Regions from separate parts of the Streptomyces sp. NPDC048639 genome, predicted to be linked through region 1. Evidence: riboswitches for the same ligand, from Rfam matches in the RefSeq annotation. Region 1 holds a riboswitch; the other holds the start of a gene.
What was found. A riboswitch is a leader RNA that binds a small molecule or an ion and turns the genes downstream of it on or off. The one in region 1 is predicted to bind cobalamin.
Positions count from the first base shown of each region.

Region 1 (4,927 bases):
GCAGGCGGTGGTCGCCGCCGAGCCGCTCGAGGAGGTCGCACACGGATGTCCGCTCATCGCGCCATGGCCACAGCCGCGCTCATCGGCAGCACGCCGGTGCTCCTTCTCGCGGTCGGCGCCGGACCCGCCTGGGCGCACGGTGCCCCGACCGATCCGGTCAGCCGGGTGGCCGCATGCGGCAGGGAGGGCGGCTCCGCCGGTTCGGCCGCGTGTACGGCGGCTGCCCGCGCGAGCGGTGGAGGCGCGGCCTTCAAGGAGTGGGACAACCTGCGCGTTCCCAATGTGGCCGGGCGGGATCGCCGGATGATCCCGGACGGAAAGCTGTGCAGCGCGGGCATCGACGCGTACAAGGGCCTCGACCTTCCGCGCGCGGACTGGCCCGCCGGCAGATTCAAGGCCGGGACGCCCTTCACCATGACCTACGCGTCGACCATCCCCCACGAAGGCACGTTCAGCGTCTACCTCACCAAGTCCGGCTACGACCCGAAGAAGCCCCTGACATGGGACGACCTGGACGCCAAGCCGTTCCTCACCGCCAAGGACCCGGTGCTGCGCGACGGCGCCTACCGTCTTCGGGGCGAGCTGCCCGCCGGACGCACCGGGCGGCACCTCATGTACACGGTGTGGCGCAACACCGGTACACCGGACACGTACTACTCGTGCTCCGACGTCCTCCTCACCGGCGGCAGTTCGGGCGCGGGCGCGGACAGCGGTGCGGGCGCTGAGGCGGGGCGCGGCGCGGGAGCGTCGGGCAAGGACGGGCAGGAGCAGAAGAAGGAGAAGCAGCGGAAGAAGCAGGACGGCGCCACCGCGCGGCCCACGACGGAGGAACCGTCGGACCCACCCGCCCCGTCCGGGAGCGAACCGGCGGCGCGGCCCGCGTCCGCCACGGACGACGCCGGTGGCGTACCCGTCCTGCCGATCGCGGTCGCGGCGGCCGCGGCTCTCGCCGCCGCCGGCGCGGCGGGCGCCTACTCCCGGCAGCGGCGGCGCTCCCGCTGAACCGGTGCCGGAATCGGCCCACTCGGCGGCGACCCGCTCGGCGGGGCCGCGCTCAGCGGCGACCCGCTCGATTGCGGGGATGCTGCCGGGCCATGCGTTCGTTGCCGTGCTTGTATGCGCCGGTCCAACGCGCCATGACCAACTGCGGGTCGCCCGAGGCGACTTCGTCCAGGAACATCCGGGCGCGCGAGCCGCGCAGGGTGGCCGCGACCGCACGGCGGTGGGTCACCACGACGGTTCCGTCCGCCCGCTCGTCGTACGCGAGTCCTGATGGCCTCGGCATACGGCCCTCCCCCTCCCGGTACACGGCCCCGCGGCCGACGTCACCCGGCCGCAACGGTCGCACCGCCCGTGCGCACCGGCAACGGAATATCGGCCGGCCGGTCGTCGCGAGTGGCGGCGTCCGCGGCACCGCATGTGCGCACGGACCGCCCGCGGAAGGTCAGTTGGCTTCGGTGGGCGGCACGGCCGGAGTGCGGCGCGGCGGCGGGAAGGTGTACAGCTCGAGGATGTCGGGCTGCGCCGCGATACCGGGGCCGCCGGCCCGGACCCAGGCGACGATGTCCTCGGTCGCGGCATCGTCGTTGACCAGGCCGAGCCAGACGGGCCGGGCACCTGCGGCGCGGGCCGCGGCCGAGGGCTGCACGACGATCACGTTGGCCCGTTCGCAGACGTCCAGGCACTCGGAGACCCGTACGGGCGCCGCCTCGGCAAGGCGGGCGGCTTGCTCCGCGTGGTCGACACCGGTGACCTTGGGGCTGCCGCAGCAGCAGTCCCGGCAGACGACGATCCGGCACGGCGCCGGAGCGGCGGACGACGGCTCCTGGATCGCAGACGGCTCTGCGACCGGCGACCGCTCCGCGGTCCGCGACGGCTGCGCGAGCGTTGATGGCTGCGCGAGCGTTGATGGCTGCGCGAGCGTTGATGGCTGCGCGAGCGTTGATGGCTGCGCGAGCGTTACCGGCTCGGCGACCGTTACCGACTCGGCGACCGTTACCGACTCGGCGACCGTTGCCGACTCCGCGAGCGCTGACGGCTCCGCGACGGGCGAGGGTTCCGCGACCATGGATTCTTGCGTGGGCATTCCGACCCGACCTCCTCCTGGGGAGATCCGCCCCAGCTCCTTCGAGGAGGCGACCGCGTGAGTCTCCTGGCTCTCGGTTCGTTGCTCGTCCCGGCCTTCCCACCCGCACGCGGGTCGTGGCCTGTTCGGGATCCGCTCGCCGATCACAGTGGCGGGACCGCGCCGGATTCACACCGGCTTCCTCGTTCCGCCGTCGCCCTGTTCGCCCGCCATCATCGCAGAGGACATCGCGTCGCTCGACGGGGCACCGGACCTCCGGTCGTACAGGATCCGGGTAACGGGTCGTTCGGATACGGCAGTCCCCGGCCGCCGCCGGTCGCACACCGGCCGGGGCGTGCCGTACGACGCGGCCCACGCGGGCGAGCGGCACCAAGGGGGTGGCACATGGCCGAAGGCGTTCGCCTCAGAGTTCCTCCTCGATGCGAATGACCCGCTCGAGGTCGTCCTGAGCCTTGTGGGACGTGCCCTCGCGCTGTTCCAGGAGGGCGGCAGCGATGCTGTCGAGCTTGCGCTGGACGGCGCTCTCGGCACGCATCTCGGAGTTCTTCAGGAGGGCCAGCAGGAGGAGGGTGACTGCGGTCATGATGTCCCCGACCAGGATCTGCGTGGCGAGCGAGGCTCCGGCGGCGTGGACGGCGATGAACAGCGCGACCAGGGCGAGGCAGAGACCGTAGAACAGTGGCGAGGCGGTGAGGTGGGACGCCGCCTGGGCCAGTCGCTCGAAGCGGCCCCGCCCGTCCCGGGACCGCTCGGCGGGATGTTGCATCGTCATGACCTGCGCCTGTCCCAGCGCCGTCGGTACAAACCGGCCACGGTCGCACCGGTGCCGACCGCGGGGCGCCGAACAGTGAGCCCGCCCCGTCGGACCCCCTCAATAAGGCCGCGATCAACCGCCCGGTCGGACCCCACTTCGTGGGCGACTTCCCTCCCCGCCCACTGCGGACGAATCCACTCAAACCACCTCGGACCACTTCGGGCCTCCGTCAGTCGCCGTTCTCCCAGCGGCAGCCGCCACGACCGACCGCCACAGGCCCCCTCCACGCCCCCCTCGCGCACCACCGACAGCGGCCACTCGAACTGCCTCACCGCAGTCCGGTGAACGCCCCGCCCACAACACCCCGGCCGTCAACACCCAGCCCTCAACACCTCACCCCATGGAGAAGAAGAGCCGGGGTCACGGTCTTTTGCATGACGCTTTGCCCGCAGTTCTTCATTCCTGACGAATCGCCCGCAGCAGTGTTCGAGCCCGGATTCTTCGGCGGCGAAAGCTCTGCCGGGAACACCATCCGCGCCCGGGCCGGCCCGGAAACAGAACGGCCCAACCGCCGGTTTCGGATTCTCCCATTCCGGGGACGGTGTCCGATCATCGCTGTGTTTGCCCCCTGCGCCACGCCGGCGCGCGACGCGACAGCCGAGGGAGACCATGGGTTGGAAAGTCACACGTCGGGCGGCCATGTCAGCTGCGGTCGCGGGAGTGATCGCCGCATTCCTGGGAGCTCCCCCACCGGCCGACGCCGGAACGCGGACCGGGACCACGACGCCGTTCGAGACTGCGAAGCAGGTCAGCTCGCAGACACCACAACCACCCCGCCTCCCGCGAGATTTCCGCGGGAAGGGAAAGTGGGTGGTCCGGGATCTGGGTATCACGGTCCCGTTCACGTGGGAGGGAAAGAACGGCGACAGTCAAATGGTCGCGGGAGGACCGGAGTACCCGATCTGGTTCACGAACCTGATCTATCGCAACACGCTCTACACCCTTACCTATAAGTGGCCCGGTCTGAACGAACATCCCTGCTCACGGATCCCGGGCTTCAGTCTGGAAACGCTGAACGAGGGGTTCAAGAACGCGCGGTTCGTCGGGAAGGAGATCCTGCAGCGGAATCCGCAGCGGCAGGTGAATCACTGGAGGGTGGGCGTCGTCCTGCCGAAGCTACCTCCCGGAAAGTTCCTGCGTTTCCCACTCGCGCTCGGCGATATCTACGTCGATCAACAGAATCGCGGCACGTTCTGGCAGGTGCTGCAGTTCGGTGTCCAGAATCTCTACGACCCCGAGTTGGACGAGTGGCTGGTCATGGATTCGTTCGAGCACAGGCCCGGAAGGGTCACGCTTCCGCAGCGGTGCCAGCCGCCGGGGTGATTGAGCGCCGGCGTCACGCAGGCAGCGGGCGGCCTTGAGGAGTTGGGAGCCTCCACGCCGTTTTCGGCCTGGTGGCGAGGCCGGGGACCCGAAGGGCGGCTGGAATCGGTCTCGGCGCACGCGGCCGCGAGGGTCAGCAGGCCCGGCATCCGGCGCGCGGCCGAGCGCCTTACTCCGGCAGCACACCGGGCAGGGCCTCGGCCGGCACTGCGTACACGGTCGCCGGGGCGCCGGTCCGGGCAGCCAGCCAGGCGGAGGGCTTCCGTGATCCGCTTGAGCTCGAGTCCGTCGACGCCGGTCGGCTCGGCGATGTCCCGGCCCAGTTGGGCGGCGTGCAGTTCGCCGCGGCCGGCGAGGATCAGCAGCGCGTCGGCTGCCGCGATCCGCTCTGCCACGGAACCGCAGCACCCGCTCGGTCGGCGCCTCGACGGTCACACCCTCATCCGTTCCACGGATCCAGGAACGAATCCGTCCGCAATATGCGGAAGGCTGAACCCATGACCGACCAGACCTGGAACCTCCACCTCCGAAACCGGCCGCTCGCCTGCCACCGGACCAACGGGCTGCGCCGGCACGCCGAACGTCCTCCGGCAGCGCCCGTGCTGCACATCCACCGCGAGCAGACCCACCATCCGGCCGAGGCGTGCCTGCCCCTCGACCACCACCGGCACACCCACCAGCAGACCCGGCAGGAGGCGAGCTGA
Region 1 is NZ_JBICVP010000010.1:55,501-60,427, reverse strand. Features, by position in the region: gene ACGFNH_RS26200 (lytic polysaccharide monooxygenase) at 46-1,002, shown strand; gene ACGFNH_RS26195 (hypothetical protein) at 1,055-1,285, opposite strand; gene ACGFNH_RS26190 ((2Fe-2S) ferredoxin domain-containing protein) at 1,445-1,831, opposite strand; cobalamin riboswitch at 2,146-2,273, opposite strand; gene ACGFNH_RS26185 (low affinity iron permease family protein) at 2,490-2,858, opposite strand; gene ACGFNH_RS26180 (hypothetical protein) at 3,561-4,223, shown strand; gene ACGFNH_RS26175 (hypothetical protein) at 4,721-4,927, shown strand.

Region 2 (4,927 bases), on a different contig from region 1:
GGTCCATCTCCTCCACCGAGTCCATCCAGCGGAAGCAGAACTGGGCCTTCTCACGGATGGAGGGGATGTTCTCGACGGCGGCGAAGGCGGCCACCCGGTCGTCGTGATCGGGCAGATAGGTGTCCAGCAGAGTCAGATAGAACTGGACGTGCACGGCCTCCTCGAAGAGCTGGCGGGACAGATACAGCCGCGCCTCGGGGGAGTTGATGTGCTTGTAGAGGGTGAGGACCAGGTTGTTGGCGACGATCGAGTCGCCGGTCGCGAAGAAGGCGACCAGACGCCCGATCATGTGCTGCTCGCCCGGCGACAGCTTGGCGAGGTCGGCCACGTCGGAGTGGAGGTCGACCTCCTCCACGGTCCAGGTGTTCTTGATCGCGTCGTGGTAGCGCTCGTAGAAGTCCGGGTAGCGCATCGGACGCAGCGTCAGTTCGAAGCCCGGGTCGAGCAGGTTCTTGCTCTGTGCGGTCTCGGTGGTCGGGGACGTCATTACTGGCAGGCCTCGCAGGACTCGGGGTTCTCCAGGGAGCAGGCGACGGCCTCGTCGGCGGCGGCGGCCTGCTGGGCCGGGATGGGTGCGCTCGCGGCCGTGGCGGCGCGCGCGGACTGGGCGATCCGCGTCGCCGGACGGGACCGGAGGTAGTACGTCGTCTTCAGGCCCTTCTTCCACGCATAGGCGTACATCGAGCTGAGCTTGCCGATGGTGGGGGAGGCCATGAAGAGGTTCAGCGACTGGCTCTGGTCGAGGTACGGGGTGCGGGCCGCGGCCATGTCGATCAGCGCCCGCTGCGGGATTTCCCACGCCGTGCGGTACAGGTGCCGTACGTCCTGGGGGATCCACGCGAGGTCCTGCACCGAGCCGTTGGACTCGCGCAGCGCCTCCCGGGTCTGGGCGTCCCACACGCCGAGCCGTTTGAGCTCGTCCACCAGGTAGGAGTTGACCTGGAGGAACTCGCCGGAGAGCGTCTCGCGCTTGAACAGGTTCGACACCTGCGGCTCGATGCACTCGTACACGCCCGCGATCGAGGCGATCGTGGCCGTCGGCGCGATGGCCAACAGCAGCGAATTGCGCATGCCCGTACGGGAGATACGGGTGCGCAGCGCCTCCCAGCGCTCGCTCCACTGCGGCTCCACCCCGAAGTGGTCGGGGTGCAGGACGCCGCGTGCGGCGCGGGTGGAGGACCAGGCCGGGTGCGGGCCATGCCGCTCGGCCAGGTCGCAGGACGACTCGTAAGCGGCCAGCATGATCCGCTCGGCGATCCGGGTGGAGAGCGCGGCGGCCTCGGGGGAGTCGAAGGCCAGTCCCAGCCGGAAGAGGACGTCCTGAAGGCCCATCACGCCCAGACCGACCGGCCGCCAGCGCCGGTTGGACGCCGCGGCCTGGGAGGTCGGGTAGAAGTTGATGTCCACGACCCGGTCGAGGAAGGTCACGGCGGTACGGACGGTGGCGTCCAGCCGCTCCCAGTCCATCACGCCGTCATCGCCCAGGTGGGCGGCGAGGTTGACCGAGCCCAGGTTGCAGACGGCCGTCTCCCCGTCGTCGGTGACCTCCAGGATCTCGGTGCAGAGGTTGGAGGAGTGGACGACGCGGCCGGGCTCGGCGGTCTGGTTGGCCGTGCGGTTGGCGGCGTCCTTGAACGTCATCCAGCCGTTCCCGGTCTGGGCGAGGGTGCGCATCATCCGGGAGTAGATCTGGCGGGCCGGGACCTGCTTGGCGTAGCGGCCCTCGGACTCTGCCTTGCGGTAGGCGGCGTCGAACTCCTCGCCCCACAGGTCGACCAGGTCCGGCACCTCGGAGGGGGAGAACAGCGACCACGGCTCGTCCGCCTCGACGCGGCGCATGAACTCGTCGGGGATCCAGTGCGCCAGGTTGAGGTTGTGGGTGCGGCGGGCCTCCTCGCCGGTGTTGTCGCGCAGTTCGAGGAACTCCTCGATATCCGCGTGCCAGGTCTCCAGGTAGACACAGGCCGCGCCCTTGCGCCGGCCGCCCTGGTTGACCGCGGCCACGGAAGCGTCGAGGGTGCGCAGGAACGGCACGATGCCGTTGGAATGCCCGTTGGTGCCGCGGATCAGCGAACCCCGGGACCGGATACGGCTGTACGGGAGCCCGATGCCGCCCGCGTGCTTCGAGAGCCGGGCGACCTGGTGGTAGCGGTCGTAGATCGAGTCCAGCTCGTCCAGCGGGGAGTCCAGCAGATAGCAGGAGGACATCTGCGGGTGGCGGGTGCCGGAGTTGAAGAGCGTGGGGGAGCTGGGGAGGTAGTCCAGCCGGCTCATCAGGCCGTACAGCGCGGCCACCTCGCCGATTGCGCGCTCGGTGCCGTCCTCCGCCAGCCCGCAGGCCACGCGCAGCATGAAGTGCTGCGGGGTCTCGATGACCTGACGGGTGATGGGGTGGCGCAGCAGATAGCGGCTGTGCAGGGTGCGCAGGCCGAAGTAGCCGAACCGGTCGTCGGCCCCGCCGACGAGCGCGGCATCGACGAGGGCGTCGAGACGGGCGGCGTGGGCGCGGACGAACTCCGCGGTCCCGTCGGCGATCAGGCCCTCGCGGTGGCCGGTGGCGACCGAGGTGGAGAAGGAGACGGCGCCTTGGCCCGCGGCCTCGTCGGCGATGGCCCGGGTGAGCAGGCGCGCCGCGAGCCGGGAGTACTCGGGGTCCTCGGAGATGAGACCGGCCGCCGCCTCGGTGGCCAACTCCCGCAACTCGGCCTCGTCCGAACCCGCGTGACGGCCCCGGAGGGCGGCGGCGGCGACCCGGCCGGCATCGGCCGCGGGCAGGTCGGCGGTGAGGTCGGTCAGGGTGCGCAGCAGCGCGGCGCCGGGGGCGTCGGCGCCGTCCACGGACGTACCCCGGTCCACGGGCGCGGTGGTCTCCGCGACGGTGGCGGACTCCGGTACGTACTCGCGTGACGCAGGGTCTGCGGGCGCGACGGTCACGTGGTTCTCCCTCGCTCGGCTGGGGCCGCGAGGGACGGTGTGCCCGCGGGCGCGCACGGAACCCACCCCCCGTCAGGGCGCAGCACAGCGCGTCGTCCCGCAGGCCCAACCCACGAGGCCCGGACGTGTCATGGCCCGGTTCGGTCGAGCCGGGCGTCGCCGGCAGGTTTTCGGACTCGGACGGGCGCACATGCGCATATCCAGACCGTTGCGGGACAGTTCCGGATTCCCACCGGATTCCCCTGCTGCGGCAACGGGGACGAGCATACATCTAGTGGTGCCGTGCGCATGCACCCCCACATGTTGTGTCGTGCGCTCAAAGGATCGCGGTGGTGGGCGGGTTGAGCAGGGGCCCGTGGAGCCCGGGATCCGGGCGTGGAGCGGCTTCGGGCCGCCTCCGGGCGGGCGCGCCGCACCGGCTGGATCCGGCCCCCTGAGAGGCGTACGGGAGGGGCGGTGAGACTTCTCACTCCGGGGCGGCTCCGCAACTCGTCGCCGCGCCGCACCACTTCGCGGCCCGCGATGCGCACCGCCCGGTCGCGGCGCGCCCCCTGGGCTCAGCTCGGTGCCGACCCGCTCTGCGGCCCCAGCTCCGAGGTGAAGACCCACAGCGGGCCGAGGTCCGGTAGGGGCGACCAGTCCCGCTCCGGCGCACGTACGAACCCCAGCCGCTCGTACAGCCGGTGGGCGGTCCGCATCCGCTCGTGACTGGAGAGCACCATCCGGTCCAGGCCCTGCTCCCGCGCGAGGCCGATGCAGGCCCGTACGAGCTTCTCGGCGGCTCCGCGGCGGCGTGCCGACGGCGCGACGGCGAGCATGCGGAACTCGCCCTCGCCGGGGCGGGCCACGTTCGCGTACCGGCTGCCGGGGGCCACGAAGGCCACCCCGCCGAGCAGTTCACCGCTCCCGCTGTCCACCGCGACCAGCACCCGGGTGTGCTCGGCCCGGCTCCCGACGTCCCGCAGATGCTCCAGGTACGGATCGTCGTCCCCGAAGTCGAGCAGTCCGTCCGCGAGATAGGCCCGGGCCGTGATCTCCCCGAGGGGCGCGTACTCCTCCGGGTGGGCGGCACGGATCCTGACGTCCATGTACGCCAGTCTGCAGCAGTTCTCCGTCCTCCGTCACCGGAGTATCGGCGCGGGCGGAGGGGGCCGCGGGCGGCCGTACGGACCTGGGCGCGTGCACCACGGCCACCGCCACCGCGCTGACGGCCATGCCCGCCGCCGCGACCGGGCCCAGCGTCTCCCCGAACATCGCGAAGCCCCACAGCATCGTCGTGGGCGGGGTGAGGTAGAGCAGGCTGGAGACCCGAGTGACGCTGCCGCGCCGCAGCACCAGCCAGTAGAAGCCGTATCCGCCCAGCGTCGACAGCACGACGACCCACGCGATCGCCGTCCAGAAGCCGGAGGTCGCGGGTGGGGAGGTGGCGCCCGTACCGAGCGCGATACCGGTGAACAGCACGGCGCTGGTCGCGACCTGCAACGGCAGCGCGTCCGCGAGCGGCAGCGAGCTGCCCGCCCGGCGTTCCACCACCGTCGCCGCGACCAGGCCCAGCATCCCGGCGAAGGGGAGCGCGTAGGCCCATGCCGGTGTGGACGAGGCGCTCGCCAGGTCGCCCCGGACCACGAGCAACACACCGGCGAGCCCGAGGGTGAGCCCCGCCCACTGGCGGCGGGTGACGCGTTCGCCGAGGAGCGGGCCGGCCAGACCGGCGGCGGCGAGCGGCTGCAGCGCGGCCACCAGCGCGCCGGTCCCCAGGGCCACGCCGAGGTCGATGGCCGAGACGACCGTGAAGAGATAGACGCCCTGCGACAGCAGGCCGACGACCGTCTGGACGGCCACGTCACGGAGCGGCAGGCGCCGCCGCCGTACGGTCAGCCACCAGGCGCCCAGCAGGGCCCCGGCCACCACGAAGCGCCACATCAGCACCGTCGGCGTGGACGCCTCCGCCGTACCGAGCCGGCCCCCGACGAAGCCGGAACTCCACATCACC
Region 2 is NZ_JBICVP010000003.1:497,450-502,376, reverse strand. Features, by position in the region: gene ACGFNH_RS10505 (ribonucleotide-diphosphate reductase subunit beta) at 1-487, opposite strand, end outside; gene ACGFNH_RS10500 (ribonucleoside-diphosphate reductase subunit alpha) at 487-2,934, opposite strand; cobalamin riboswitch at 3,078-3,208, opposite strand; gene ACGFNH_RS10495 (GNAT family N-acetyltransferase) at 3,492-4,022, opposite strand; partial or broken gene ACGFNH_RS10490 (DMT family transporter) at 4,129-4,927, opposite strand, start outside.
Region 2: it holds a riboswitch for cobalamin, as region 1 does, so the genes downstream of both, ACGFNH_RS10500 (ribonucleoside-diphosphate reductase subunit alpha) here and ACGFNH_RS26190 ((2Fe-2S) ferredoxin domain-containing protein) in region 1, are expected to answer to the same signal.